2 regions of the Amycolatopsis sp. NBC_00345 genome follow, and region 1 is predicted to be linked to the other one. Evidence: riboswitches for the same ligand, from Rfam matches in the RefSeq annotation. Region 1 holds a riboswitch; the other holds the start of a gene.

Region 1 (14,499 bases):
CCGCGACGCCCGCGTCGGAGAGCTTGCTCACCCCGGCCATGCCGACCACCGCGGCGGCGACGCCTGTCCGCCCGTCGAGCGCGGCCGCGATGGCGTCCGCGATGCGGCCGGCCGCCACCTCCGGCGAGTGGGCGTTCGGGTTCGCGCCGTCGCCGGAGGCCGCGCCCAGCACGACGCCGGCGGCGTCGACCACGATCGCTCGGGTCGACGTGCCGCCGGCGTCCACGCCTACGACGAAGCTCACCGGGTCTTGGTGACCTTCAGCAGCCCGCGCGGGCTGTCCGGGTCGCCGCCACGGGCGAGCGAGAGGCCCAGCGCGATCCGCTGGATCGGCAGGATCTCCAGGATCGGCGCGAGTTCCTCGGCCGACGGCGCCACCGGGATCCGCAGCGCGGCCGGCACGTCCGCGGCGGCCGAGCCCACCGCGAGCACGTCGGCGCCGCGCTTGCTGACGGCGTCGAGCACCTCGGCCATCGCGTGGCCGCCGTGGCCGGCGCTGGTGACCGCGAGCACCGCGGTCTCGCCGTCGACAGCCGCGACGGGACCGTGGAGCAGGTCCGCGCCGCTGTACGCGCGGGCCGCGAGGTAACTCGTCTCGGCCAGCTTCAGCGAGCCCTCCAGCGCGGTCGCGTACGAGTAGCCGCGGCCGGTGGTGAGCACGCGGTCGACGAACCGGTAACGGTCCACGGCGCGCTGCACGCCCTCGGCCGCGCCGTCGAGCGTCTGCTGCGCCAGCTCGCCCAGCTTCTCCGCGTCGGCACCCTTGCCGCCGCGGATGGCGTCGATGAACAGGTACAGCGCGAGCAGCGTCGCGGAGTACGTCTTGGTCGCCGCGACGGCCTTCTCCACGCCCGCGCCGATGTCCACGCCCAGCTCCGCCGCCGCGCGCAGCGGGGAATCCAGCGTGTTCGTGACGGAGACGGTCAGCGCGCCCTGGCGCCGCGCCGCTTCGGTTACCTCGATCAGGTCCGGTGAACCGCCGCTCTGGCTTACGGTGACGAAGAGCACGTCACGCAGATCCGGGCGCGCGCCGTAAAGGGTTGCGGTGGACGGCGACACTAGACCGGCGGGCAGGCCCAGGAGTACCTCGATCAGGTACTTCGCGTACAACGCGGCGTGGTCACTGGAACCACGGGCGGCGAGCAGAGCGAAACGCGGGGGGTTTTGTGAAATCTTTTCAGCTACTTCCGCTATTCCGGCCTGCCGCTCGACGAGCCCGGCCAGTACGGCAGGCTGCTCCGAGATTTCCGCGGCCATGTGCTCGCCGGGATGTTGTTGGGTCATCACTTTCCTCTCCGCCGGGGCGGGGCCCCGGGTTGTGCTGAGCGGCGTGCGGTCAGGTCTAGACCAATGCTAGCCGGGCGGAGCGTTTGTGGTGAAGGGTACGTTTCTTGATGTGGAAGTGGCGCGTTAGTGAGGGAGCCGGTCATGTTGGAGACATCCCCCGCGGGTGAGGCGGGAACCACGGCGGGTGTGCGCGGGCAGCGTGAACCCAAGTACTGGGCGCTGAAACAGCACCTGCTGGATCTGCTCGACGCGCTGCCGCCGGGCTCGCCGATCCCGACGGAGCGGGCGCTGGCGGGCGAGTTCACCGTGTCCCGCACCACGGTGCGCCAGGCGCTCGCGGACCTGACGGCCGAGGGCCGCCTGCACCGCGTCCAGGGCAAGGGCACGTTCGCCGCGGAGCCGAAGCTCGCGCAGCGGCTGCAGCTGTCCTCCTACACCGAGGACATGCGCAAGCAGGGCCTGAAGCCGTCGTCGAAACTGCTCGAGGTCGAGGAACTGGCCGTCGAGGGCGAGCTGACGAAACTGCTGGCGATCCGCGCGGGCGCGAAAATCCTTCGCCTCCGGCGGCTGCGGCTGGCCGATTCCCAGCCGATGGCGGTGGAGACCACGCACCTGCCGCTCGGCCGGTTCCGCGGGCTGCGCAAGCACATCACGGCGGGCGGCTCGCTCTACGCGGTCCTGCGCGAGCACTACGGAGTCGAGCTGGAGCGCGCGGAGGAGACGATCGAGACCTCGCTCGCCGGCCCGCAGGAGGCCGAGATGCTCGGCGCGGACGTCGGCATGCCGGTGCTGATGCTGACCCGGCACTCGTTCGCCACCGACGGCAAGCCGGTGGAGTTCGCCAGGGCGATCTACCGCGGCGACCGCTACAAGTTCGTCACGACGCTGCTTCCGTGAGCCCGGTTCGGGCGCTTGCGCCCGAACCGCGCCCGCGCCACCGTGTGCGCATGAACTCGAAGCGTGCCCGGTGACCGCGGCCGAAGCCACCGGGATCCGCTGGGGCACCCCGGTGGCGCGGGGCGTGCTCTGGACGACGATCCTCGGCTCGGGCATGGCGATGCTCGACGGCACTGTCGTGAACGTCGCGCTGCCGCGGATCGGCGAGGAGCTGCAGGCCTCCGTCGCGGGCCTGCAGTGGATCCTCGACGGCTACCTGCTCGCGCTGGCCGCCCTGATCCTGGTCGCGGGCTCCCTCGGCGACCGCTACGGGCGGCGGCGCGTGTACCTCGTGGGCGTGGTGTGGTTCGGCGTCGCCTCCGGGCTGTGCGCCGCCGCGACGTCCACGGAGATGCTGGTGGCGTTCCGCATCCTGCAGGGCATCGGCGGCGCGCTGCTCACCCCCGGCTCGCTGGCGATCCTGCAGTCCTCGTTCGCGCACGACGACCGGGCCCGCGCGATCGGCGCGTGGTCCGGGCTCGGCGGCATCGCCGCGGCCGTCGGCCCGCTGGTCGGCGGCCTGCTGGTGCAGGTCTGGTCGTGGCGGCTGGCGTTCCTGATCAACCTGCCGGTGGCGGTGATCGTGGTGCTGATGGCGCGGCGGTTCGTGCCGGAGTCACGCGACACGGCCGCCACCGGGCACCCGGACTTCTCCGCCGCCGCGATCGGCGCCGTCGGGCTCGCCGGCGTGACGGGCGCGCTCGTGGAGGCGCCCGGCCGCGGCATCGGCGACCCGGTCGTGCTGGTCGCGCTGGTCGTCGGGGTGCTCGGGCTCGGCGCGTTCGTCTGGCTCCAGCACCGCTCGGCGGAGCCGCTGGTGCCGCCGTCCCTCTTCCGCGACCGCACGTTCACGCTGTCCAACGCGCTGACCTTCGTGGTCTACGCCGCGCTCGGCGGCGTGATGATGCTGATGGTGCTGCAACTGCAGGTCTCGCTGGGCTACTCGCCGACGGCGGCCGGGCTGGCGGGGCTGCCGATCACGATCCTCATGCTGCTGCTCTCGGGCCGCTCCGGCGCGCTCGCGCAGCGCATCGGGCCACGGTTGCAGCTGGTCGTCGGCCCGATCGTGGTCGGCGCCGGGATGCTGCTGCTGATGCGCGTCGGCCCCGGCTCGTCCTACCTCGGCTCGGTGCTGCCCGCCGTGGTCGTGTTCGGGCTCGGCCTGGCGACGGTGGTGGCCCCGGTGACCGCGACGGTGCTCGCGGCGGCCCCGGACCGCTACGCCGGCGTCGCCTCGGGGGTGAACAACGCGATCGCCCGATCGGGTGGACTTCTGGCGGTGGCCGTGCTGCCCGCCGCCGCCGGGCTGACGGGTTCGGCCTACCGGGACCCGGTCGCGCTGACCGCGGGCTGGCGGATGGCCCTGCTGATCTGCGCCGTGCTGGCGGTGGCGGGCGGCCTCATCGCGTTGGGGATTCACAACGGTGTGCTCGGCGCCGGGCGCACCGAGGCGGGACCCGGCGAGACCGGTGACGCCGTGCCCGCGCCCGAGCCCGCGCCTGCTGCCGCGCCCGGTGACGTCGCGCAGGACGGACTCGACGAGGCCGCGCCCACCAGGCCCGGCACCGTCTACCCGGCCGCCGAGTCGCCGCACCCGGGCGAATGCTTCCACTGCGGCGTCGAGGGCCCGCCCACCTACGTCCGCCCGGGGAAGAGCTCGTGAGTGTTTATGACGGTTAGAACCGTCATAAACACTCACGAGCCTTTCTACGCGAGCAGCTTCGCCAGCAGCGCGGGGTCGATGTTCCCGCCGGAGACCACGGCCACGGTGCGCCCGCCCGGCAGCTCGCCGGAGCGGTGCAGGAACGCGGCGACGGCCGTCGCCCCGCTCGGCTCGGCGACCAGGCGGGCCTGGCCGGCGAGCGTGCGCACGGTGTCGAGGATCTCGTCCTCGGTCACTGTGACGATGCCGTCGAGCACCGCCCGCAGGTGCGCGAACGTGAGCTCGGAGGGCTGCGCGCGCAGGCCGTCGGCGATCGTCCTGGCGCGCAGCTCCATCGGCCAGTCGACGCGGTGGCCGGCCCGGAGGCCCTCGGCCGAGTCCGCGGCCAGCTCCGGCTCTACGCCGTAGACCTTCGCGCCCGGGCACAGCGCCTTGATCGCCGTGCCGACGCCCGCCGCGAGCCCGCCACCGCTCACCGGCACCAGCACGGTGTCGACGTCCGGCAGGTCGGCCGCGATTTCCAGGCCGACGGTGCCCTGCCCGGCAATCACGTCCGGGTGATCGAACGGCGGGATCAGCGTCAGCCCGCGCTCCTCGGCGATGGCCAGCGCGGCCGGCGCCTGCTCGGCGATGGGCACCTCCACGACCTCCGCGCCCCACCGGCGCGTAGCGTCCACTTTGAGCCGAGGTGCCACGTCCGGCACCACAATCACGGCCGGGACCCCGAAGGTGTGCGCTGAGTACGCCACCGCCTGCGCGTGGTTACCACTCGAATACGCGACGACTCCGCGAGCGCGGTCCGTTTCGTCGAGCGCGGCGATCGCGTTGTACGCGCCACGGATCTTGAACGCGCCGATCTGTTGCAGGCTCTCGGGTTTCAACCACAGCTCACCGGAAACCCAGGGCTGGCGAAGCAGCGGCGTACGCACGGCGGTACCCACCACGCGCTGGGCGGCCGCCTCGATTTCGGAGATCGTCACGAGTCGCATGTGCCGATTATGTCAGGAGAATGTGAGCTTTAGTCCGTCCACTGTGGATAGTCAACGTGGCGTCGCTCACCTCTGGGCAACGAAGGGAGTTCCCCAGACGACTTACACGTTGGAACCAACAAGGAAAAAACTGGGCGGGGACAAGCAGATCGGGATCATGAGCGAGGAGCAAGAGAAGACGTCCGGGTCGGACGCGAAGAAGGGTTTACGGCTGACACCGGTGCTCGCCGCAGCGCTCGCCGCGGTGACGGCGGCACTGCTGGGCTCGACGCTCGGCGTGGCCGGGACCGTGGTCGGCGCCGGGGTGGCGAGCATCGTCACCACCGTCGGCGGCGAGCTGTACCTGCGCTCGCTGCAGCGCACGCGTGACGCCGCGCTGAAGGCGCGCTCCGTGCTGGCCACGGCCGGGCAGCGGCGCGGCACCAGCGGCGGCCTGGAGCCGGTGGAGGACCCGGCCCAGATGCCGACCATGTACATGTCCACCCGCATCCCGGCCGACCCGTCCGAGATGCCGACGGTGCGGATCTCCAAGCTCACCGGCCCCGGGGAGACCGGCACCGGGGACACCGAACCGGAGCCGGCTGGTTCGTTCGCCGACAAGCTCCGGAAGCTGCGCTGGCCCTTGATCATCGGCACCAGCGTGGTCGCCACGGCCATCGCGATCGTGTTCATGCTCGGCCTGGAAGGTGCCACGGACGGCAAGGCCGGCGCGGGTTTCTACCACAACCCGGGCTCCAGCCAGCAGCAGAACCGCGAGGACACCACCCCGACGACGTCGGAGAACACCCCGCCGCCGAGCGGTAATTCGTCCAGCACGCCGACGTCCTCGGAGCAGCCGTCCACGTCGTCCAGCACGCCGACCTCGCCGACGACGGACAGCAACCCCCCGTCGACCTCGGCGCCGAACACCGGGACCTCGCAGCCGCAGACGCAGCAGAGCCAGGTCCCGTCGAAGGCCGGCGCGCCGTCGAACGCGAACTCCTGACGGCCAGGTTCCCGGCGGCTCAGCCCAGGCGGCTCTTCAACGTCTGGGCGGCAGCCTTCGGGTCCTCGGCCTCGGTGATCGCGCGGACCACGACGATCCGTGACGCGCCGGCGTCGAGGACCTCGGGCAGCCGGTTCAGGTCGATCCCGCCGATGGCGAACCACGGCCGATCCGGCCCGGCCGCCGCGGTCGCGCGCACCAGGTCGAGGCCGGGGGCGAAGCGGCCGGGCTTGGTCGGCGTCGGCCAGCACGGGCCGGTGCAGAAGTAGTCCACGCCGTCCTCGGCGGCGGCCGCCCGGGCTTGCTCGACGGAGTGCGTCGAACGGCCGATCACCACGTCGTCACTCAGTATCCGGCGCGCCAGCGGCACCGGGATGTCGTCCTGGCCGAGGTGGAACACGTCGGCGCCGACGGCGAGGGCGACGTCCGCGCGGTCGTTCACCGCCAGCAGCGCGCCGTGCCGCGTGCAGGCCTCCGCCAGCACTTCCAGCGCCGCGATCTCCTGCTTCGCTTCCAGCGGCGCGCCGCTCGTCTTGTCCCGCAGCTGGACGATGTCAACGCCGCCGGCGAGCGCGGCGTCGATGAACTCGGCCAGGTCGCCGCGGGACGCGCGGGCGTCGGTGCACAGGTACAGCCGGGCGTCGGCCAGACGCGCGCGGATCCGGTCTCCGGTCAAGGCGGGCATGGCGGCGACGTTACCCGCGCGCTACGGTGGGGTCGTCCGCACGGGAGCCCGGGGCACGGGCTGAGAGGGAGCTGACCGCTCCGACCGTGGAACCTGATCCGGGTCATGCCGGCGCAGGGAGCGTGATCCCGTTGAGTGAGAACCTGACCGTCGTCGGCGGCGGTGTGATCGGGCTGTCCGCGGCCTGGCGCGCGGCCCGGCGCGGCCACCACGTCACGGTCGTCGACCCCGAGCCCGCGCGCGGCGGGGCGTCCTGGGTGGCCGGCGGCATGCTGGCGCCGGTGACCGAGGCGTGGCCCGGTGAGGAGCGCGTGCTGAGCCTCGGCGAGGAGTCGCTGCGGCGCTGGCCGGCGTTCGCCCGCGAGCTGGCCGCCGAGGGCGCCGACCCGGGGCTGGCCGGGCACGGGACGCTGGTCGTCGCGTTCGACAGCGCCGACGCCGGGCACCTGGACATCCTGGCCGGTTACCTGCGCTCGCTGGGCCGCGACGTCGAGCGGCTCACCGGGCGGGAGGCCCGGCGGCTGGCGCCGGGCGTCGGCGCCGTCCGCGGTGGCCTGCACGTGCCCGGCGACCTGGCCGTGGACAACCGCAAACTGCTCACCGCGCTGCTCGACGCGTGCGTCCGGCGGGGGGTGGAGTTCCGCCGTTCACGCGTGGAGAGCCTCGACGGCCTCGGACCGGTGGTGCTCGCCGCCGGGGCCTGGACCGGGCGGCTGCACCCGCTGCTGGAGTCCGCCGTCCGGCCGTTGAAGGGCGAGATCCTGCGGCTGCGCCCGCGCCGCGGCTGCCTGCCGCCCCCGCCGTACACCGTGCGCGCGATGGTCGAGGGCCGGCCGATCTACCTCGTCCCACGCGCCGACGGCGAGCTGGTGCTGGGCGCGACGCAGTACGAAGCGGGGTTCGACCAGGCCGTCACCGCGCGCGGGGTGCGTGAGCTGCTGGAGGGCGCGGAACGGATCCTGCCGGGCATCACCGAGTACGAGCTGGTCGAGGTCGCCGCCGGGCTGCGGGCCGGGAGCCACGACGCCCTCCCGTACGTCGGGGAGCTGTCCGACGGCGTCTTCGCGGCGACTGGGCACCACCGCAACGGGCTGCTGATGGCCCCCGTGACCGCGGACGCCGTGGTCGCGTGGCTGGCCGGGGAGCCGCCGCCGGACGAGATCGGCGCGGCCACGCCCGCCCGCCTGCTGGAGAAGGAGCGAATCTGATGGAGATCAAGGTCAACGGCAGCTGGTGCGAGTTCCCGGACGACACCACGGTGGCCGACGTCCTCGACGCGAAAGGGGCGGCGCGCCAAGGCGTGGCCGTCGCGGTGAACGGCGAGGTCGTCCCGCGCGGCGCGTGGGCGGGTTCCGTCGTGCCGAAGGGCGCGAGCATCGACGTGCTGACCGCGGTGCAGGGAGGATGAGCATGACGGACGGGGACCAGCTGGTCATCGGCGCACACAAGCTGTCGTCGCGGCTGATCATCGGGACCGGGGGCGCGGCGAACCTCGCCGTGCTGGAGCGGGCGCTGGTCGCGTCCGGCACCGAGCTGACGACGGTCGCGATGCGCAAGGCGGACGCGGAAGGCGGCTCCGGCGTGCTGGCGCTGTTGCGGCGCCTGGGGATCGGGCTGCTGCCGAACACCGCGGGCTGCCGGACGGCCGCCGAGGCGGTGCTGACCGCGCGGCTCGCGCGCGAGGCGCTGGAGACGGACCTGGTGAAGCTGGAGGTCCACGCCGACGACCGCACCCTGCTGCCCGACCCGATCGAGACGCTGGACGCCGCCGAGCAGCTCGCCGCCGACGGTTTCACCGTGCTCGTGTACACGAACGACGACCCGGTGCTCGCGCTGCGCCTGGAGGAGGCCGGCTGCGCGGCCGTGATGCCGCTGGGCGCGCCGATCGGCACGGCGCTGGGCATCCGGAACCCGCACAACATCGAGCTGATCGTCTCGCGCGCGTCGGTCCCCGTGGTGCTGGACGCGGGCATCGGCACCGCCTCCGACGCCGCCCAGGCCATGGAACTCGGCTGCGACGCGGTGTTGCTGTCGACCGCGGTGACCCGCGCGTCGGACCCGGAGCGCATGGCGTCGGCGATGCGCTCCGCCGTCGTGGCCGGTCGCCTGGCGCACGGGGCGGGGCGGGTGCCGCAGCGGTTCTGGGCCCACGCGTCCAGTCCGCCCCGGTGAGCCGGGAGTCCACTGTGAATCACCGGCCAGGAATCACCGGCCAGGGGTAAAGAGGTAAGCCGATAGGTGCGTTCGGACCGCGTCGAGTGTGGAGGGTGGTGATTTTGTCCGCGTTTAACACGGAACGAGCACGGTCAGGCCGTATGGTTGACGGCACCTTTCCGGCGCACCAGCGGCGGGCAAAGCGGCAGAAGGAGCCAGCCGTGACCCTCACCTCGGTCCAGGATGTCTCGGGCAGGTTGTACCTCGCCGTAGGCCGGCTTTCGCGCTCGCTGCGGCAGGCGGGAGTGCCCGGGCCCGGCCACGGAGCCATCTCGGCGCTCGCCACGCTCGTGCACTCCGGGCAGCTGCGCCTCGGCGACCTCGCGGCGAAGGAGGGTGTCGCGGCGGCCACCATGTCGCGCATCATCGCCACGCTCGTCGAGTCCGGGTACGTGACACGCGAGTCCGACCCCGTCGACCGCCGCGCCTGGCTCGCCCGCGCGACGGAAGAGGGCGAACGGCTCGTCTCCGGCGTCCGGTCCACCCGGGTGCAGGAGCTGAACCGGCGGCTCGACCGGCTGAGCCCCGAAAACCGCGACGCCCTCACCGCCGCGCTGCCCGCGCTGGAGGCCCTGCTCTCCGACGAAGCCTGACGGATCCCCGCCGCTCGCCCCGGGAATGGACGGGAGATTCCGCGGGCCATCCGTTCCGGGCCTGGCCCGGCGGAGCCGCCCGGACCGCGCCGAAAGCCGCTCGGGGAGGCTGGACGGACGCCCGGCGTTGCGGATCCCTTCAACCCGAGCTTCGCCCGGCGGCCATGCGGAGACCGAGCCCAGCCCTACCGCTCCTCCGGCGCCAACCGCCAAAAAGCCGACACCGGCCCGACCTTCGCGCCCATCGGGTAGGCGTGCTCGACGGCCTGGGAGACGAACCACTTGCCGTACCGGGCGGCCTCCACCACGGACATTCCCTTGGCCAGGCCGGCCGTCAGTGCGGACGCCATCGTGTCGCCGGCGCCGTGGGTGTGGGGAGTGCCGTAGCGGTGGCCGGGCAGTTCCACGAACGTCGAGCCGTCGAAGAGCAGGTCGACGCACTCCGGGTCGGACCGCAGGTGGCCGCTCTTGACCAGGACGTACTTCGGGCCCAGCTGGCGCAGCACCACGGCGGCGGTGTGCATGCCCTCGCGGTCGGTGACGGTCAGGCCGGTGAGCAGCCGCACCTCGTCGAGGTTCGGGGTCAGCACGGTGGCGCGCGGCAGCAGCTCGTCGCGGACCGCGGCGAGGCCCGCGTCGTCGAACAGTGGTTGGCCGTGCATCGACGCGGCCACCGGGTCGACCACGAAGGGGACTTTCGCGTCGCGTCCGATCTCCGCTCGGTCGCACGCGGCCGCCACCGCGCGGATGATCTCCGCCGACGCCAGCATGCCCGTCTTCGCCGCGCCCACACCCATGTCCGACGAGACGGCCTCGATCTGTCCCGCGACGATGTGCGGCGGGATGTCGTGGCGGTCGTGCACGCCGAGGGTGTTCTGCACCGTCACGGCGGTGACGGCGACGAGCCCGTGCACCCCGCAGGTGAGGAACGTGCGCAGGTCGGCCTGCAGCCCGGCGGCGCCGCCGGAGTCGGAGCCGGCGATGGTCAGCGCGGAGGGCGGGGCCGGGTTCTCAGTCATGGCACGTTCCGACTTCTGGTCTAGTCCATTTGGTCAGCTGTCCTTCATCCACAGTCCATCACGGTGGCACAGTGTCAAAGCCATTGCACTATCCGGTGGGTGAAGGGGCCAGGATGAAGATTTCCTCAGTGGTCGTGGTGGTCGGCGCGCTCGTCGCGGCGGCACTGACCGGGGCGACCGCGGCGAACGCGGACAGCCCCAAGATCTCGCACGTGACGACGGTCGGCGTGCACAACACCTACGACCCCGCGGCGTACCCGTACCTGGCGCAGGCGCTGGACAACGGCTCGTCGCTGATCGAGCTGGACGTCTGGCCGGACATCGTCACGCACGAGTGGAAGGTCAGCCACTCCAACCCGCTGGGCAACGACAACAACTGCGTCGCCGCGTCCTCGGCGGCCGACCTGTACTCCGGCGGCACGAACAAGGACCTGGACAACTGCCTCGACGACATCCGGATCTGGCTCGCCGCCCACCCCGGGCGCACGCCGCTCACGCTGAAGCTGGAGATGAAAACGGGCTTCTCCGACAACGGCGGCCTCGGCCCGGACGAGCTCGACGCCACGTTCCGCGCGCACCTCGGCGGCGCCGTCTTCAAGCCCGCCGACCTGCTCGGCAGTTACGCGACGCTCGACGATGCGTCCAAAGCGGACAATTGGCCGAGTGTGGACTCCCTGCGCGGCAAGGTCTTGACGGAGATCATCCCGGGCACCGTCGAGGAGGGGAACCCCACGGACACGCTGCACACCGACGTCGAGTACGCGAACTACCTGCTGGCGCAGAAGAGCGCCGGGAAGCTGGGCGACGTCCAGATCTTCCCGACCGTGCACGGCGCGGCCGGCGGCGACCCGCGCGACAAGTACACCGCGGACCTCAAGCCGTGGTTCGTGGTCTTCGACGGTGACGCCAATGCGTGGGTCACGCAGACCGGCCCCGGCTGGTACGACGACAACCACTACTACCTGGTGATGACCGACGGCCAGAACGTGGCGCCCGCGATCGACGACCACAACCCGACCGTCGACCAGGCCAACCAGCGCGTGGCGGACCTGGCGAAGCAGCACGCCTCCGTGATCACGTCCGACTGGACGGGCCTGACCACCGTCCTGCCGCAGGTGCTCACCCGCGGCTGACGCGCGAACTGAGGCCATCGCGGTGAGCGGTGGCCTCAGTCGCGTCAGGGGTCAGACAGTCGTGAGCACCAGCTTGCCCGTGACCCGCCCGGCTTCGCCGACCTCGTGGGCCTTCGCGACGTCCTCGAGCGGGAAAGCCTGGTCCACGTGCACCGTGAGCCGGCCCGCCTCGATCAGCTCGACGAGGCCGAGCAGCCCGAGCTGGTCGGGCTCCACGAGGATCCCCGCCGCGCGCACGCCGCGTCGCGCCGCCTCGGCCTCGGCGCGCTCGCCGACGCCGCCGGGCACGGAGACCAGCAGGCCGTCCTTCTTCAACGACGGCAGCCAGCGCAGGTCGCTCTGCTCACCGACCAGCCCGAGGACGACATCGACGTCCGCGGCCGTCGCGCTCTCGTCGCGGTAGTCGATCGGCTCGTCGACGCCGATCGAGCGCAGGAAGCCGTGCTTCGCCGCGCTGGCCGTGCCGAGCACGTACGCGCCGCGGGCCTTGGCGATCTGCACGGCGAGGTGGCCCACGCCGCCCGCGGCCGCGTCGACGAGCACTCGCTGTCCACTCTGGACTCCCGCGACGTCCACCAGCGCCTGCCACGCGGTCAGCCCGGCCAGCGGCAGGCCCGCGGCCTCGGCGTGCGAGATCCCGGCCGGCTTGCGTACGAAGTGCCGTGACGGCGCCGTCACGTAGTCCGCGTACGCCGCCGCCTCGTGGGGGAACAACGGCATGCCCAGCACTTCGTCACCCTCGCGCACGCCGGTGGCGCCGAAGCCCACCTCCTCGACGACGCCGGAGACATCCCAGCCGAGCGTGTACGGCGGCTCGCCGAGGAAAACCGGGTGGGCGCGGGACTTCCAGTCCACCGGGTTGATGCCGGCGGCGTGCACGCGCACCAGCACCTCGGTCGGGCCGGGCACCGGGCGGGCGGCCTCGATCACCTGCAGCACCTCCGGGCCGCCGAACTCCCGCTGGGTCACCACGCGCATCTCGGTCTCTCCTTTTGTTGTCGTTCGTGAACCGAGCTCCTATGCTCAGGCTGTTCGTCACTTTTCGCTAGAAGGCACTTTTCGGTAAAGTAGGTACCTGATGGAAACTACCTGTGACCAGGACGGACCCTGGGACGTCTACCTGAAGGGCTGTCCATGCCGCGACGTGCTGGACCTGCTCGCGAACAAGTGGACGGCCCTGGTGCTCGGTTCGCTCGCGCGGTGCCCGCACCGTTTCGGCGAGCTGCGCCGGGCCGTCGACGGCATCAGCCAGAAGATGCTGACGCAGAACCTGCGCAGCCTGGAGCGCGACGGCTTCGTCACGCGCACGGTGTACCCGACGACCCCGCCGACGGTGGAGTACGCGCTCACCAAGATGGGCGCCGAGGTCGGCGCGCACCTCATCGCGCTCAGCTCCTGGTCCCAGACGAACTTCGACCGTATCCGCGACGCCCGCTCGACCTACGACAACCGCGTGCTGGAGCCGGTCACCTAGCGTTCAATCGTCCTTTTCGGACAATGCGCCCCAATGTGGCGTTGGTTGCGTTGGGCGCACCCAATGTGGCGTTGGTTGCGTTGAACGCACCGAACGCCACATTGGGGCGTTTCAGGCTCAGCCGAACCGCGGGCCGACGTTCAGTTCGCGGGCCCGCAGTTCCGCGACGTCGCGGCTTTCGGCGATGCCGGGGGACGGGGTGAGGCCCCACTTGCGGATCAGCTTGATCACGGACGCCGGCTGGTGCGCGGTGACCAGCCGGTCGACCTCGGTCCGCAGGTCCTCGGGCAGGCTGTCCCACAGTGCGCGGGTGCTGGTTTCGTCGGTCACGCCACCCAGTCTGGCCGCTCAGTCCGCGAGCCGCCAGAACGGCGAGACCGGGCCCACCCCCGCGCCGAGCGGGTACGCCTCCGCGACGCACCGTTCGATGAAGCGCTTCGCCCGCGTGACGGCCGTCGGCACGTCGGAGCCCTTCGCCAGCGAAGACGTGATGGCCGACGCCATCGTGTCGCCGCCGCCGTGGGTGTTCTTCGTGTCGATGCGGGCGCCGGTCAGCTCGATCAGCTCGACGCCGTCGTAGAGCAGGTCGACGCAGGTCTCGGTGTCGTACATGTGGCCGCCCTTCACCAGCACCCACCGCGAGCCGAACTCCAGCAGCGCCTCGGCCGCCTTGCGCTGCGTGGCCGCGTCGGTGACCTCGATCCCGGTGAGCAGCCGCACCTCGTCGAGGTTCGGCGTGATCAGCGTGGCCCTCGGGAACAGCTCGGTACGGATCGCATCGAGTGCCTCCTCGCGCAGCAGCGCGTGCCCGGTCATCGACGCCGCCACCGGGTCGACCACGAACGGCGTGTCCGTGTGCCGTCCGATGTGGACCTCGTCGAGCGTCTTCGCCACCGCCCGGATGATCTCGGCGGTGGCGAGCATGCCCGTTTTCGCCGCGTGCACACCCATGTCACCCGCGACGGCCTTGATCTGCGCGGTGACGACGTCCGCCGGGATCTCGGTGAAACCCTGCACGCCCAACGAGTTCTGCACCGTGACGGCGGTCATCGCGACCAGCCCGTGCACGCCGTTCGCGAAGAACGTGCGCAGGTCGGCCTGCACGCCCGCACCACCGCCGGAGTCGGACCCGGCGATGGTGAGGACAGTGCAAGGAACTGTGGTCATGGCTTCTCCGCGGGAAAAAGCACGTCGGCGCAGGTCATTTCCCGACCACGGGCAGGTACACCTTGTTGCCGGCCTCGCCGAACTCGGCCGACTTCTCCGCCATGCCGGCCTCGATGGCATCCACAGTGGACAGACCGTGCTCCTCGGCGTACTTGCGCACGTCCTGGGTGATCCGCATCGAGCAGAACTTCGGCCCGCACATCGAGCAGAAGTGCGCCGTCTTGGCCGGCTCCGCGGGCAGCGTCTCGTCGTGGAACGAGCGCGCGGTGTCGGGGTCGAGCGACAGGTTGAACTGGTCGTTCCAGCGGAACTCGAACCGCGCCTTGGACAGCTCGTCGTCCCACTCCTGCGCGT
Region 2 (14,499 bases), 670 kb from region 1:
GTACTGACGAGAGATCTGGCTGCGGTGTCGGCATCTTGGCCTGAAAGCCAGGCGGCGATGGCGGTCTTCAGTAGGGCCGCGGTCTGCCCGAAGATCATTTCGGACGAGTTGACCAGGTCGAAGCCGGCGCGGTCGATCGTGAGAGTCCCTGCGGGGAGATCTGGCCCCTCGGCGAGTGTATTGGCGACCGTTTGGGCGAACGGGTCAGGCAGGCCGATGGTGAACGGCTGCCTCCACAGCGCACTCGGGCACGTCGGCTCTTCGTCGGCGTCGAACAATCCGAAGGGCGCCACGGCGACAGCGAACTGGGTTTGGCTGCCCGGACCAGGCACGAACTGTCCGCCGAGAAGTGCGCGCGGAGTAATGCTGCTTAGCCGTCGCAGGACTTCGACGTGCATGCGCACGGCGCTTGACGGGACACGAGTGGCCGGGCGGGATGCGCGCAACCAGCCAGCGGCCTGGTAGGCAGCTGGGTGGTCGCCTTCGCTGATCGTGACGAGTCCGTGCCGTTCCACTTCAACTATCGGCATAGCGGTATCAGCCCGTTCGTCTTGCGCCACCAGGGACTGAACAGGCCCTGCGTGAATCGGGGGTGGCGCCGCGAGCGTCGGTCCGGTGGATGCCGGACCGACGAAGACGCGGTGGAGCTCAGCCGATCAGGCCGAGCACCAGAACCGCGAGCAGGGTGACGGCCGTGGCGAACGTGGTGACCCACGCGCGCTGAGTGCTGGAGAGGGCGATCGAGGTGCTGTTCATGACGTGTCCTAGCGGGGCGAGTGCCGGATATTCCGCTGGATTAGCGCCTCGATCATGGACTGTGTTACCGCCTGTGGCTGAGATCACGTCGGTTACGCGCGGTGTGCCAGAGCACACCGCCCGCGGCCGCCACCATCAAGCCGAATGAGATGGCTCCCACCACGATTGCCTGAGTCATCCCGTAGTCCTCCCTGCGTTGGTGAAACCTCATAGGGAGGACGCGCGAGAGGGCCGTTGGTGTTGCCGTCGTATCGGAGATCACACCTGGTCAGAGGGCTGCGAGCACCTCGTCGATCTGCCGGGCCAGTGCGAAGTCCTTCGCCGTCAGGCCGCCTTCGGAGTGGGTGCTGAGCCGGAAAGTGAGCGTCCGCCAGCGGATGTCCATGTCCGGGTGGTGGTCGGCGGCCTCCGCCAGTACCGCGACGCGGTCCACCGCCTCGATGGCCTGCGGGAAGCTCTCCAGCTCAGCTGTGCGGATGATCGTCACCTCCGAGCGGTGCCAGTCGGTCAGTCCGGCCAGGGCTTCGTCGGCCTGCGAATCGTTCATGATTTTCGCCATGTACCCAATGGTGGTCCTCTCTCGGCTACGCTGCACGGTTGCCACGGGAGTCCGGTACGCCGGGCTGAGAGGCGGGTGCCCGAGACCCGCGACCGTTCGCACCTGAATCCGGATCATGCCGGCGCAGGGAGGCCCGACTCTCCTGCTACCGGCCAGTGCAGGAGGGCAGATGAACCCGCGGACCGCACGCACCGCGCTGGCGGTGGCCACGGTCGCCGTGCTGGCGAGTGCCTGCTCGTTGTCCAGTGGCTCGGGCGGCGACGCCCAGCAGACCCCCGAGGTCACGCTGGTCACGCACAACTCGTTCGTCGCGCCCCAGGACGTGCTCGACGCCTTCCAGCGCCGCGCCGGCATCAAGCTGAAGGTCGTCAAGTACGGCGACGCCGGCGAGCTGACCAACAAGCTGGTGCTCACGAAGGCGAACCCGATCGGCGACGTGGCTTACGGCGTCGACTCGACGTTCGCGTCCCGCGCGCTCGGTGAGGGCGTCTTCCAGCCCTACACCAGCCCGGAGGCCGACCGGGGGTCGCAGCGTTACGCCGTGGACCCCGAGCACCGGCTTTCCGCCGTGGACCTCGGCGACGTCTGCGTGAACGTCGACTCCGGCTACTTCGCCGGCAAGAGCCTCCCGGAGCCGAAGACGTACGACGACCTGGCCGACCCGAAGTACAAGGACCTGACCGTGGCCGAGGACCCGGCCACCGCGTCGCCGGGCCTGGCCTTCCTGCTGGGCACCATCGCGAAGTTCGGCGAGCAGGGCTGGCAGGGGTACTGGACCAAGCTGAAGGCCAACGGCCTGAAGGTCGACAGCGGCTGGGAAGAGGCCTACACCAAGGACTTCTCCGGCTCGTCGGGCAAGGGACCGCGGCCGATCGTTGTCTCGTACGCGTCGTCGCCCGCCGCCGAGGTGGGCGACGACGGCAAGCCGCGGACCAAGGCGCTGCTCGACACGTGTTATCGCCAGGTCGAGTACGCGGGGGTGCTGACGGGGAGCAAGCAGGCCCCGGAGGCGCAGAAGGTGGTCGACTTCCTGCTCTCGCAGCAGTTCCAGACCACGGTGGCGGCGAACATGTACGTCTACCCGGCGCGCCAGGGCGTCGACCTGCCCGCGGGCTGGGCGCAGGTGGCACCGCTGCCGACGAGCCCGGCCACGCTGCCCGCCGACCAGGTGCAGGCCGGCCGGGAGAAGTGGATCGGTGCATGGCGCTCGCTCATGGGGGCCTGACCCCGGCGCGCACCGTCCGCACCGCCGGGCTCGCTCTGCTCGGGCTGCTGCCCGTCGCGTTCCTGGTGGTGTTCTTCGCGTGGCCGGTGGTGGCGATCGTCGGCCGCGGCTTCTCCGCGGGTGGCGTCGACACCGTGCTCGGCGACCCGCAGACGTGGCGGCTCGCCGGGTTCACGCTGGCCAGCGCGGCGGCGTCCACGGTGGTCGCGGTGCTGGCCGGCCTGCCGGTCGCGTACCTGCTCGCGCGCGTGCGGCTGCCCGGCGTCGGGCTCGCGCGCACGCTGGTGCTGGTGCCGTTCGTGCTGCCGACGGTGGTGGTCGGCCTCGCGTTCCGCGCGATCTGGCCGGACGGCGGCGTGCTGCCGCTGGTGCTGGCCAACGCGTTTTTCAACGTCGCCGTGGTCGCGCGGACCGTCGCCGGGCTGTGGTCGCACCTCGACCCGCGCGCGACGGAGGCGGCCCGTGCCCTGGGCGCGTCGCCGTGGCGGGCGTTCCGCACGGTGACGCTGCCCGCGCTCGGCCCGGCCGTCGCGTCCGCGGCCGCGGTGGTGTTCCTGTTCTGCGCCACCAGTTTCGGCGTGGTCCTGATCCTCGGCGGCGGGCACTACCGCACGCTCGAGACCGAGATCTACCTGCGCACCGTCGACCTGCTGGACCTCTCGGGCGCGGCCGCGCTGTCGCTGATCCAGTTCGCGGCCGTGCTGGCGGCATTGGCGCTCGGCGCGATGGCGCGACGACGGCGGGAGAACGCCGTCCGGCTGCGGTCCGCGCTGGTCACGGCGCGTCGTCCGCGCGGCGGGGAGTGGTGGACGATCGGCGCCGCCGTGGTGGTGCTCGCGCTGCTGATGACGCCGATCGTCGCGCTGCTGGTCGAGTCGGTCTCCGGCTCGGACGGTTGGAGCCTCGCCGGGTACCGCGCGCTTTCCGGCACCGGTGCGAACGACGCGCTGCAGGTCTCCGGCTGGACGGCGGCGAAGAACTCGCTGGCCGCGGCCACCGACGCCACGCTGCTCGCGATGGCCGTCGGCGTGCTGGCCAGCGTGGTCCTGGTCGCGTTGCGCCGCGCGCCCGGCCGCCTCGCCCGTGGTATGGGCGAGACGATGGACGCCGCGCTGATGCTGCCTCTGGGCGTCTCCGCCGTGACGGTCGGCTTCGGTTACCTCGTGACGCTCGACGCACTGCCCGGCGACCTGCGGACGTCGCCGATGCTCGTGCCGCTCGCGCAGGCGCTGGTGATCATCCCGCTGGTGGTGCGGATGGTGCTGCCGGTGCTGCGCGCGGTGGACGTCCGGCTGCGCCAGGCCGCGTCGACGCTCGGGGCGAGCCCGGCGCGGGTGTGGCGCGAGATCGACCTGCCGCTCACGGCCCGCTCGCTGGTAGCGGCGGCGGGGTTCGGTTTTGTCGTGGCGCTGGGCGAGTTCGGGGCGACGAGCTTCCTCGCCCGCCCGGACGCGCCGACCCTGCCGGTGGCCGTCGCGACGCTGATGGGGCGGCCGGGCGAGCTGAACAACCAGATGGCGTACGCCGCGTGCGCGCTGCTGATGGTGGTGACCGTGGCGGCCGTCGCGCTGATCGACCGCTTCGGCTCGGTCCGCGGGCACGGCTCGGTAGGGGAGTTCTAGTGGCACTGTCGGTACGGGACTTGACCGTCCACTATGGATCATTCACGGCGGTGCGCGACGCGCGCCTCGACATCGCCGACGGCGAGGTGCTGGCGCTGCTCGGCCCGTCCGGCTCGGGGAAGTCCACGCTGCTGCGCGCGATCACCGGCCTGGAGCCGTCGACGTCGGGCTCGGTGAGCTGGGACGGCACCGACCTCGCGCCGGTCCCGGTGCACCGCCGCGGCTTCGGCCTGGTGTTCCAGGACGGGCAGCTGTTCCCGCACCGAGACGTCGCCGCGAACATCGCGTTCGGGCTGCGGATGCACGGCGTCCCGCGGCGCGAGCACGCCGCGCGCGTGACGGCGCTGCTGGAACTCGTCGGGCTCACCGGCTTCGAACGACGGCGCGTGACGGAGCTGTCCGGCGGCCAGGCCCAGCGCGTCGCGCTCGCCCGCGCGCTGGCGCCGGAGCCGCGGCTGCTCCTGCTGGACGAGCCACTGTCCGGATTGGACGCGGGACTGCGTGAGCAGCTCGCCATCGACCTGGCAGACCTGTTGCGGCGCAACAAGATCACCGCACTGCTGGTGACGCACGACCAGGAGGAGGCGTTCACGCTCGCCGACCGCGTCGCCGTGCTCGACACCGGGGAGATCCGCCAGGAGGGCGCGGTCCGGTCCGTGTGGCAGCGGCCGGTGGACGACGGTGTGGCGCGGTTCCTGGGCGTGACCACGTTCGCCGACGGCGTCGCGGCGGGCGGCGTGGCGCACACGGCGCTCGGCGATGTCGCGCTCGCCGCGATCCCGGACGGCCCGGTGCGGCTGGGCCTGCGCCCACACGCGTTGCGCGTCGCGGAAGATGGTCTCGCTGGTGAGGTGACGGCCTCCGTCCACCGCCGCGAGCACGTGCGGCTGGTGGTCTCCGCCGGTGGGTCCACTGTGGACGCCGTCGCGCCGGTGACGGCGGACCTGCGCGCGGGCGATCCCGTCCGGCTCGCACTGGACCCGGACGGGATCGCGATCGTCGGCTGAAACGCCGTTAAGGCCTCCTTACCCGCGTCCGACGCGGGTAAGGAGGCCTTAACGGACAACGAGGGACTCAGCCGTCGCGGGTGGTGAGGCGGGCGTAGGCGATGGAGAGGCCCACCACGATGTAGCAGACCGCGCGCAGGGCGCCTTCGCCCAGCATCGTGGACGTCATCGGATCCTGGAGCACCTCGGCCGGGGCCAGTGTCCAGTTCTGCGTGAGCAGGAACGGGTGCAGCCAGTCCAGCGAGGTCAGGAAGCCGAGGATGGTGAACACGATGTTCCCGGCCAGCACCGACACCACGACGAGCATCGGGTGCTCGGTGAAGCTGGACACGGCCAGCGCCACCGCGCCCACCGCCCACAGCTGCAGCACGATCCAGGCCGCCGCCAGCAGGATGCGGCCCAGGGCGTCCACAAGGGACAGTGTGTTGCCGGACAGGGTGAACAGCGAGCCGGTGCCGTTGATGATCAAGCCGGTGACCACGCCGGTCACGCACATGGACAGCACGGCGACCAGCGAGACCGTCGCGACGCCGAAGGACTTGACCACCAGCAGCCGGCCCCGGCTGACCGGGGCGATCAGCCAGCCGCGCAGCGTGCCGTGGGCCGCTTCGCCCGCGATGGCGTCCGCGCCGGCCATGGCCGAGGCCAGCGGCAGGAGCAGCGTCAGCGTCATCACCATCGCGGCGATGGGCAGCACCAGCGCGTTGTTGACCGCGGCCCCCAGCAGCGCGCCGCCGCTGTTGTCCGGGCCGCCGCCGGCATCGCCCTGGCCCACCAGGGTGAGCCCGATGCCGATGACGATCGGGACCAGCGCCAGCAGCCCGAGCACGGCCAGCGTGCGCGGCCGCCGGAAGATCCAGCGCAGCTCGGCCGTGACCAGCCTGGGCAACGGCACCGTGTCGTGGCCCGTGCGCGGCGCGGGAGCCGCGAGTGCCTGCGTGGTCATGCGTCCCCCTCGGTGAAACTCTCGGCGGGTTCGGAAGAACCGGCCGCCGGGCCGCCTTCGGTGAGCCGGGCGAACAGGTCCTCCAGGCCCGTGCGCGCCCGGGTGGCCTCGTGGACCGCGACCCCCGCGCCCACGAGCACCTCCAGCACCCGTGGTGCGGCCGTGGCGGTGAGGTCGGCGCGGACCCCGTCCGGCGTCAGCCGGGCGCCGATCCGGTTCTCCCGCAACGTCTCCACCGCGAGCTCGGCGTCGGGCGTGCGCACGAGCAGCGCCGCGTTCCCCGACTCCAGCAGCTCGGACAGCTCCCCCTGCGCGACGACGTTGCCGGACTGCAGCACCGCGACATGCGTGCACGTCGCCTCGACTTCGGCGAGCAGGTGCGACGAGACGAGCACCGTCACGCCGTCCGCGTGCAGTTCGGCCACGATCCTGCGGATCTCCCTGGTACCAGCGGGGTCGAGGCCGTTCGTCGGCTCGTCGAGCACGATCATCTTGCGCGGCACGAGCAACGCCCCCGCGAGCCCCAGCCGCTGCTTCATGCCGAGTGAGTAGCCCTTGTACCGGCGCCGCGAGGCGTCGGTGAGGCCGACGCGCTCCAGCGCCGTGTCGACCGCGGACGGGATGCCCGCCGAGGCCAGCCGCGGCTCGGCCGCCGCGAACCGGATCAGGTTGTCCCGCCCGGAAAGGAACGGGTGGAAGCCCGGCCCCTCGACCAGCGCGCCGACGTCGGGCAGCGCGTGGGCCGCCCCGTCCGGCATCGGCCGGCCGAGCAGCTCCACCTCGCCCTCGGTCGGGCGCACGAGCCCGAGCAGCATCCGGATCGTGGTGGTCTTGCCCGAGCCGTTCGGCCCGAGCATGCCGAGCACCGCGCCTTCGGGCACGTCGAGGTCGACGTGGTCCACCGCGACCGTGCCGCGGTAGACCTTGCGCAGGCCCCGGGTCCGCGCGGCGAGCGGGACCGCCGGGGCGGACACCTCCTGGGAGGTACCCGCCCCGGTTTCAAGCGAGCTGGTCGCTGTGTCCGTCACCTGGTGCCCAGCGCTTCGTAGAGGACCTGCTCCGGCACCGCGCCGGCGGCGAAACGGCCGTCGTCGGTCAGTACCGCGCCGCCCACCTTGGTGGTGAACAGGTAGCCGCTGCCCCAGGTGCCGCTCACGCGCTTGGCCACGCGGCTGAGCAGCTTCTGCGGGTCGACGCCCTGGCCCTTGGCCGAATCGGACGACCCCTGCTTCGGCGCGAGCGTGCCGGCCGGCAGCTTGCCCGTGATCACGGTGTCCCAGCCGTCGCCGACGATCTTGGTGTCCTGCTGGGCCTTTTCGGCGTCCGCCTTGGTCTTGTCATCGACCTTGGCAGTCTTCTCAGTCACCTTCGCGCCCTGCGGCGGGGTGAAGGCGAACTCGCTCGCCGCCTGCGGCGTGAACTCGATGTCGGAGAACGCCAGCTCGAGCGCCGGAGTGGTGGTTCCGTTGCTCAGCACGGAAAGCCGCAGCGGCATCCGGGTCTGCGAGTCGACCGCGACGCGGATCTCGCGCAGCAGCGTGCGCTCGGTCGGCTTCGGGGTCAGGACCAGCTCGTAGGCCGGCCGGTCGGCCACCGTGGCCGTGCCGTCGACGGAGACGGTGCTGCTCTCGCGGACCTTGGCCAGCAGCTCCGTGGCCGCCGACGCCGGGTCCGACATCTTGTCCGCGCCGGCGCCCGCACCGGGCTTCGCGGCGACGTCCGCCGGCACCGTCGTCTTCGTGACGGTGTTGTTCTTCGAGTTGTAGTCCCAGACGGTGGCGCCGTCGTGGATGATCGTCTCCTGCGAGCTGCCCTGCGCGAGCGCGAGCTTCGACTTGCCCGCGCCGTCGCTGAAGACGTGCGCGGAGTCGACGTTCAGCGCGCTCGCCCCCGGGATCGCGTTCCCCAGGCTCGGCAGCCCGAGGTTGTTGCTGACACTCACCGTGCCGTCGAACGCCCCCGGCTTCGCGGTCATCACGGACTGGACCAGGTTTTCGGCGCTGACCTGCGGCAGCGTCGGCGCGGCGCCCGCCGAGGCCGGCATGGCCACGACAACGAGCCCGCCGACGCCGAGCGCGGTGCCGACGACCGCGGCGGTGATCGCTTTCTTCTTCGGATCCATGGTGTCTCTCCCTGTGTCTCCGGGCCCCAGTGTGCCCGGCTCCCGGGTCAGAGGCTTCCCTCCCGAGGCTGAGATACCCCTGAATGCTGGGCCGTCGCGGCTGAGATCGCGCTGAGAGCTCGCGCAGGAGCAGCGGAAACCGGCCATGATGAGGCTCGTGAACCCTCGAGTGCTGGTGGTGGACGACGAGCCGGGCGTGCGGAAGGCGCTTCAGCGCGGGCTGCGCGCGGAGGGCATGGACGTGGTCACAGCCGCCGACGGGCCGACCGGGCTGCAGCTCGCGCGCACCGGCACGTTCGACGTGGTGCTGCTCGACATCATGCTGCCCGGGCTGTCCGGGTACCGCGTGCTGGAACGGCTGCGCGCGGAGAACGTGGCCACACCCGTGCTGCTCGTTTCGGCCAAGGACGGCGAGGTCGACCAGGCCGACGGCCTCGACCTCGGCGCCGACGGCTACCTGGTGAAGCCGTTCTCGTTTGTCGTGCTGGTCGCGCAGGTGCGCGCGACGCTTCGCCGCGCCGGGCCGGACGCCTCGCGCGGCGCGTTGAAGCTCGGTGCGCTGGAGGTCGACCGCGCGTTGCGGCAGGTGCGCTGGGACGGCGCCGAGGTGCCGCTCAGCCCGCGGGAGTTCGCGCTGCTGGAGGTGCTGGTCGGCCGCGCGGGCACGGTGGTGACGAAGGACGAGCTGCTGCGCGCGGTGTGGGGCGAGGAGCAGGCTGTGACGCGCAACCTGGTGGAGGTCTACATCGGTTACGTGCGGCGCAAGCTCGACGCCGTGGGCGCGGGTTCGCTGCTGCGGACCGTCCGCGGGCACGGCTATCTGGCTTCCGACGCGCAGCTGGACGAGGTTTTGTGATCGGCTCACCGTCCTGGTGGCGCGGCCGTTCACTGCAGGTGCGCATCACGGTGCTCGCCACCACGATCACCCTGGCCTGCCTGCTCGGGCTGGCCACGTTGGCGGCGAACCGGCTGGAGCCGCTGCTGGTGGACTCCGTCGACCACGAGCTGACGGCCGCGCTCGGCCCGGCGACGGCGGAGGTCTCGGCCGGGCAGCCACTGGCCGCGCGGGACCCGGTCGCCGTGCGGGTGCTGGACATCGCGGGCGGGCCCGTCGACGGCCGCCCCGCGCCGCCGCTGGACGCCGGGCAGGTCATGCAGCTCAAGGCCGGGCAGCCCGTGCAGACCGGCGGCTCTCGCTGGCGCGGCCAGGTCGTCACCGTGCCGGACGGCGCGCAGCGGCTGGTGCTCGCGGGCGCCGGGCTGGTCGGGTTCGGCGCGGCCGTGCAGTACGGCGCGCTCTGGCTGGTGGTCGTCGCGCTGGTGGGCGCGGTGGTGGCGGGGCTCGCGACGTGGCTGGTGGTGCGGTTCGCGCTGCGGCCGGTGGCGCGGATGCGCGGGCTGGTGCGGGCGCTGCCGCCGGGCTCACGGCTGCCGCTGCCGACGTCGCACGACGAACTGCGCGCGCTGGCGCAGGAGTTCAACGCGCTGCTCGTCCGGCAGGAAGAGGTGAGCGACCGGCTGCGCCGCTTCACCGGCGACGCCGCGCACGAGCTGCGTTCGCCGGTCGCCTCGATCCGGGTGCAGGCCGAGGTCGCCGTCACGAACCCGGATCCCGAGCTGGCGCAGGAGACGCTGTCGGACATCCTCACCGAAGCCGAACGGCTGTCGTCCCTTTTGGACGGTCTGCTGTCACTGGCCCGCTCGGACGCGGGTGAGGCGCCGCCCGCGGAGCCGGTCGAGGTGGTGACGGAGGTTCGCGCGGCCGTCGAACGGCTGCCCGCCGGCGCGCCGGAAACGCGCGTGAGCACCGCCGTTCCGCAGGCCTGGGCTTCGGCGGCGCACGCGGAGGTGCAGCTGGTGCTGGACAACCTGCTGCGTAACGCTTGTCGTTACGCCACCGGGCAAATCGTCGTGTCGGTGCTCGCCTCGCGCAGCGCCGTGCGGGTGGTCGTGGACGACGACGGGCCGGGCATCGCGCCCGAACACCGGACCAAGGTCTTCGACCGCTTCTACCGCGTGGCCGACGACCGGGCGCGCGCGTCCGGTGGCACGGGCCTGGGGCTGGCGATGGTCGCCGAAGCCGTGCGACGGCGGGGCGGGCGCGTCCGCGTCGGGGAGTCTCCGGACGGCGGGGCGCGGTTCGAGGTGTCCTGGCGGCCGGCGCGTTAGACCCGGTTGCCGGCGCATGCCCTGAAGGTGGCCTTGAGGGCGGATAGGTCCCTGATGGTGGCCTTCAGGGCACGACGGGTACGTGACGAGGGCTGAGCACCCGCCGGCCCGGCGGGTGCGGGAGACTGTGCGGATGGACGGGGTCATCGTCGGGGCCGCGCTGGTGCGCGACGGAAAGCTGCTCGCCCAGCAGCGGGCGTGGCCGCCGCACCACGCGGGTCAGTGGGAACTGCCCGGCGGGCGCGTCGAAGAGGGCGAGACCGAGGCGTTCGCGCTGGCGCGTGAGTGCCAGGAAGAGCTGGACGTCACCGTCACGATCGGGCAGCGCGTCGGCACCGAGGTGCCGTTGCCCGGCGGCAAGGTGCTGCGGGTTTACACCGCCGCGCTGATCTCGCCGGGGGAGGAGCCGCGCGCCGTCGAGCACACCGCGCTGCGCTGGGTCGGCCCGGACGACCTCGACGACGTCGAATGGCTGCCCGCGGACCGCGGCCTGATCCCGGACCTGCGCGCACTGCTCGTCTGACGCCCGGGATGACGCTTCCGCGCTCCGCGTGGGCGAAAGCGTCATCCTCCGGTTGGACGCCGGCCCTTCAGCCGGCGCCGATCAGGCGCAGCGCCGCCGAAACCCGGTGCGCGCCCCGGTCGGCCGCCCGCGCGGCGCCCGCTTTGCGCACCCGTTCCAGCTCCGCGACGTCGTCGAGCAACGCCTTCGTGCGCTCACGGATCGGCCGGAGCTCCTCGATCACGGCGTCGGCGACGGCGTCCTTGAGCACGCCGTAGGACGGGTACTCGTCGGCCAGCGCGGCCGGGTCACCGCCGGTGCACGCGGCGAGCACCTCCAGCAGGTTCGCGATCCCCGGCCGGGTTTCCGGGGCGTACGCGGGCACGGAGCCGCCGTCGGTGCGCGCGCGGCGGATCTTGCGGCGCACCTGCTCCGGCTCGTCGAGGACGAACACCACCCCCGCCGAGTCGTGCGCGGACTTCGACATCTTCCGCGTCGGGTCGGCGAAGTCCTTCACCCGCGCGCCCGTCAGCGGGAGCACGGCCGTCGGGACGGTGAACACCTCGCCGTACGTGGTGTTGAACCGCTTCGCCAGCGTCCGCGCCAGCTCCACGTGCTGGCGCTGGTCCTCGCCGACGGGCACCTCGTCGGCGCCCTGCAGCAGGATGTCGGCGGCCATCAGCACCGGGTAGGTCAGCAGGCTGAGCCGGACGCCGGCCTGGCCGCCGGGCTTCCCGTCCACCTCACCGCGGGCCGACTTCTCCTTGAACTGGATCATCCGCGCGGCCTCGCCGTACGCGCAGGTGCACTCGAGCACCCAGGTCAGCGCGCCCAGGTCCTTCGCGATGTCGGACTGCACGAACACGCGGTCCGGCGAGATGCCCGTGGCCACCAGCACCGCGAGCTGCTCGGTGGCGAGCGAGCGGAGCCTGGCCGGATTGTGCGGGGTCGTCATGGCGTGCAGGTCCGAGACGAAGTACAGGTCTTCGGGCCCGCCGTCGGCCGCCCAGCGGCGCACCGCGCCGAGGTGGTTGCCGAGCTGGGCGTGGCCGGACGGGGTGATGCCGGACAGCTGGACCATGGGTCTTTCCTCTCCCTGGATGTGCCCCGGGAGGAGACCCGCAGAAAGCGAGAAGGCCGCCCACCGGGGCGGCCTTCGCTGGTTGTCAGCGCGGAACTGGTGCGTCAGCGCAGAACACGGGGGCCGCCGAGGGCGGCCACCACTGGTTGTTCGGCGCGAGCATGGGTCACAGTCTAGGGCACATCCGGATGCCGTCGGCCGGTGCCGGGTCTACCGTCGGGACATGTTCGTCGTGCTGCTCAACTACACCGCTCCCGTCGAGGAGATCGACTACGTGCTGCCGGACCACGCGGAGTGGCTCGCGAAGCAGTACGAACACGGGCACTTCCTCGCCTCGGGCCGGCGGAACCCGCGGATCGGCGGCGTGATCATCACCCGCCCGATGGCCAGGGGGAAGCTCGACGCGATCCTGGCGACCGACCCGTTCTCGGTGCAGCACCTCGCGCAGTACGAGGTGATCGAGTTCTCCCCGACGAAGACGGCGCCGGAGCTGCGGCTGGTCAACGAGGCCGTCCCGCACTGACCTCCAGGGCCCGTTTGAGCGGCGGTGTGAGCAGGCTCGCACTGTCGCCGCCGCCACTGCTCGCGCGGACCGGCGGATTCCGGGGCCGGAAGCGGGGCTCAGGCGGCCTTGGCCAGGTCGTTCTTGGCTTTTTTCAACGCCAGCACCGGGCACTTCTTGCAGCGCGGCTTCGACCGGCAGCACTTCTTCTTGACCTTGCCGGCCTTCATCAGCTTGCGCACGACCGCTCGCGGGTCGGCAGGCTGTTTCTTGCCCACAAAGGCTCCCTTGTCGCCGGTGACGTCCGGGTTTTCAGCTTAGGTGAGCCTAACCGATCCAGGGGCGTGGGGGTACTCACAGTTCGGCGGGAGGTATGATTGTGGGGTCCGCGTGTGGCCAAAGCCGGCCATGCTGCTCGGGGACGTGCGCGCATGCACGGATTCCGCCCGCGACGCGGCCGCCCACCCGCCTTTGAAGTTCAGGAGTCTTCGCGTGCCCGCAGCCAGCGCCACCGCCGTCGAACCCGGCCGCGCGTCCGGCAAGACCCGGCCCGACCTGCGCAACGTCGCCATCGTCGCACACGTCGACCATGGCAAGACCACCCTGGTCGACGCCATGCTCCGGCAGTCCGGCGCGTTCGCCGAACGCGCCGAGATGGTCGACCGCGTGATGGACTCCGGTGAGCTCGAACGTGAAAAGGGCATCACCATCCTCGCCAAGAACACCTCGATCCACCGCCAGACGCCCGAGGGCCGGGTGACCATCAACGTCATCGACACCCCCGGCCACGCCGACTTCGGCGGCGAGGTCGAGCGCGGCCTGGCCATGGTCGACGGCGTCGTGCTGCTGGTCGACGCGAGCGAGGGCCCGCTGCCGCAGACCCGCTTCGTGCTGCGCAAGACCCTCGAGGCCGGCCTGCCGGTGATCCTGGTGGTCAACAAGACCGACCGGCCCGACGCCCGGATCTCCGAGGTCGTCGAGGAGACCCACGACCTGCTGCTCGAGCTGGCCAGCGACATCGAGGACGCCGATCACGACGCGATCCTCGACCTCCCGGTCGTCTACGCCTCCGCGCGCGCCGGCAAGGCCGGGCTGGAGCAGCCCGCCGACGGCGAGGTGCCCGACAGCGAGAACCTCGACCCGCTGTTCGACACCCTGCTCCGCCACGTCCCGCCGCCCGCCGCGGACCTCGACGCGCCGCTGCAGGCGCTGGTCACCAACCTCGACGCGTCCAACTTCCTCGGCCGCATCGCGCTGATCCGCATCCACGCCGGCAAGCTGCGCAAGGGCCAGACCGTGGCCTGGATGCGCGAGGACGGCACGGTGCAGAACGTGCGCATCTCCGAGCTGCTGGTCACCGAGGCGCTCACCCGCGTCCCGGCGACCGAGGCCAGCGCGGGCGAGCTCGTCGCCATCGCGGGCATCCCGGACATCACCATCGGCGACACCCTGGCCGACCTGGAGAACCCGGTGGCGCTGCCCCGGATCACCGTCGACCAGCCCGCCATCTCGATGACCATCGGCGTCAACACCTCGCCGCTGGCCGGGCGCAACGGCGGCGACAAGGTCACCGCGCGGCTGGTCAAGGCCCGCCTGGACCAGGAGCTGATCGGTAACGTCTCGATCCGGGTGATCCCGACCGAGCGCCCCGACACCTGGGAGGTCCAGGGCCGTGGCGAGCTGGCGCTGGCGATCCTGGTCGAGCAGATGCGCCGCGAGGGCTTCGAGCTGACCGTCGGCAAGCCGCAGGTGGTCACCCGGATCATCGACGGCAAGGTGCACGAGCCGTTCGAGCGCCTGTCGATCGACTCGCCGGAGGAGCACCTCGGCGCGATCACCCAGCTGCTGGCCTCGCGCAAGGGCCGCATGGAGCACATGGGCGGGCACGGCTCCGGCCGGCTCAAGCTCGACTACGTGCTGCCGGCCCGCGGCCTGATCGGCTTCCGCACCGACTTCCTCACCGAGACCCGCGGCACCGGCATCGCGAACCACGTGTTCGAGGGCTACT

Evidence for each region. A riboswitch is a leader RNA that binds a small molecule or an ion and turns the genes downstream of it on or off. The one in region 1 is predicted to bind thiamine pyrophosphate.
Region 2: another riboswitch for thiamine pyrophosphate. It lies ahead of OG943_RS29410 (thiamine ABC transporter substrate-binding protein); the one in region 1 lies ahead of thiO (glycine oxidase ThiO).

Annotation. Positions count from the first base shown of each region.
Region 1 covers NZ_CP107995.1:7,241,709-7,256,207, reverse strand. The annotation lists gene OG943_RS32620 (N-acetylglucosamine kinase) at 1-244, opposite strand, end outside; gene OG943_RS32615 (SIS domain-containing protein) at 241-1,284, opposite strand; gene OG943_RS32610 (GntR family transcriptional regulator) at 1,429-2,184, shown strand; gene OG943_RS32605 (MFS transporter) at 2,255-3,886, shown strand; gene OG943_RS32600 (threonine ammonia-lyase) at 3,931-4,875, opposite strand; gene OG943_RS32595 (hypothetical protein) at 5,033-5,860, shown strand; gene thiE (thiamine phosphate synthase) at 5,880-6,545, opposite strand; TPP riboswitch at 6,576-6,682, shown strand; gene thiO (glycine oxidase ThiO) at 6,677-7,753, shown strand; gene thiS (sulfur carrier protein ThiS) at 7,753-7,953, shown strand; gene OG943_RS32575 (thiazole synthase) at 7,956-8,717, shown strand; gene OG943_RS32570 (MarR family winged helix-turn-helix transcriptional regulator) at 8,921-9,352, shown strand; gene thiD (bifunctional hydroxymethylpyrimidine kinase/phosphomethylpyrimidine kinase) at 9,538-10,371, opposite strand; gene OG943_RS32560 (phosphatidylinositol-specific phospholipase C domain-containing protein) at 10,485-11,504, shown strand; gene OG943_RS32555 (NADP-dependent oxidoreductase) at 11,556-12,482, opposite strand; gene OG943_RS32550 (winged helix-turn-helix transcriptional regulator) at 12,583-12,978, shown strand; gene OG943_RS32545 (hypothetical protein) at 13,096-13,308, opposite strand; gene thiD (bifunctional hydroxymethylpyrimidine kinase/phosphomethylpyrimidine kinase) at 13,327-14,145, opposite strand; gene thiC (phosphomethylpyrimidine synthase ThiC) at 14,180-14,499, opposite strand, start outside.
Region 2 covers NZ_CP107995.1:6,567,899-6,582,397, reverse strand. The annotation lists gene OG943_RS29420 (hypothetical protein) at 1-398, opposite strand, end outside; gene OG943_RS29415 (4a-hydroxytetrahydrobiopterin dehydratase) at 1,025-1,315, opposite strand; TPP riboswitch at 1,349-1,462, shown strand; gene OG943_RS29410 (thiamine ABC transporter substrate-binding protein) at 1,485-2,540, shown strand; gene OG943_RS29405 (ABC transporter permease) at 2,516-4,162, shown strand; gene OG943_RS29400 (ABC transporter ATP-binding protein) at 4,162-5,169, shown strand; gene OG943_RS29395 (ABC transporter permease) at 5,237-6,115, opposite strand; gene OG943_RS29390 (ABC transporter ATP-binding protein) at 6,112-7,089, opposite strand; gene OG943_RS29385 (LolA family protein) at 7,140-8,237, opposite strand; gene OG943_RS29380 (response regulator transcription factor) at 8,383-9,093, shown strand; gene OG943_RS29375 (sensor histidine kinase) at 9,090-10,406, shown strand; gene OG943_RS29370 ((deoxy)nucleoside triphosphate pyrophosphohydrolase) at 10,540-10,929, shown strand; gene trpS (tryptophan--tRNA ligase) at 10,997-11,989, opposite strand; gene OG943_RS29360 (YciI family protein) at 12,213-12,512, shown strand; gene OG943_RS29355 (hypothetical protein) at 12,611-12,769, opposite strand; gene typA (translational GTPase TypA) at 12,984-14,499, shown strand, end outside.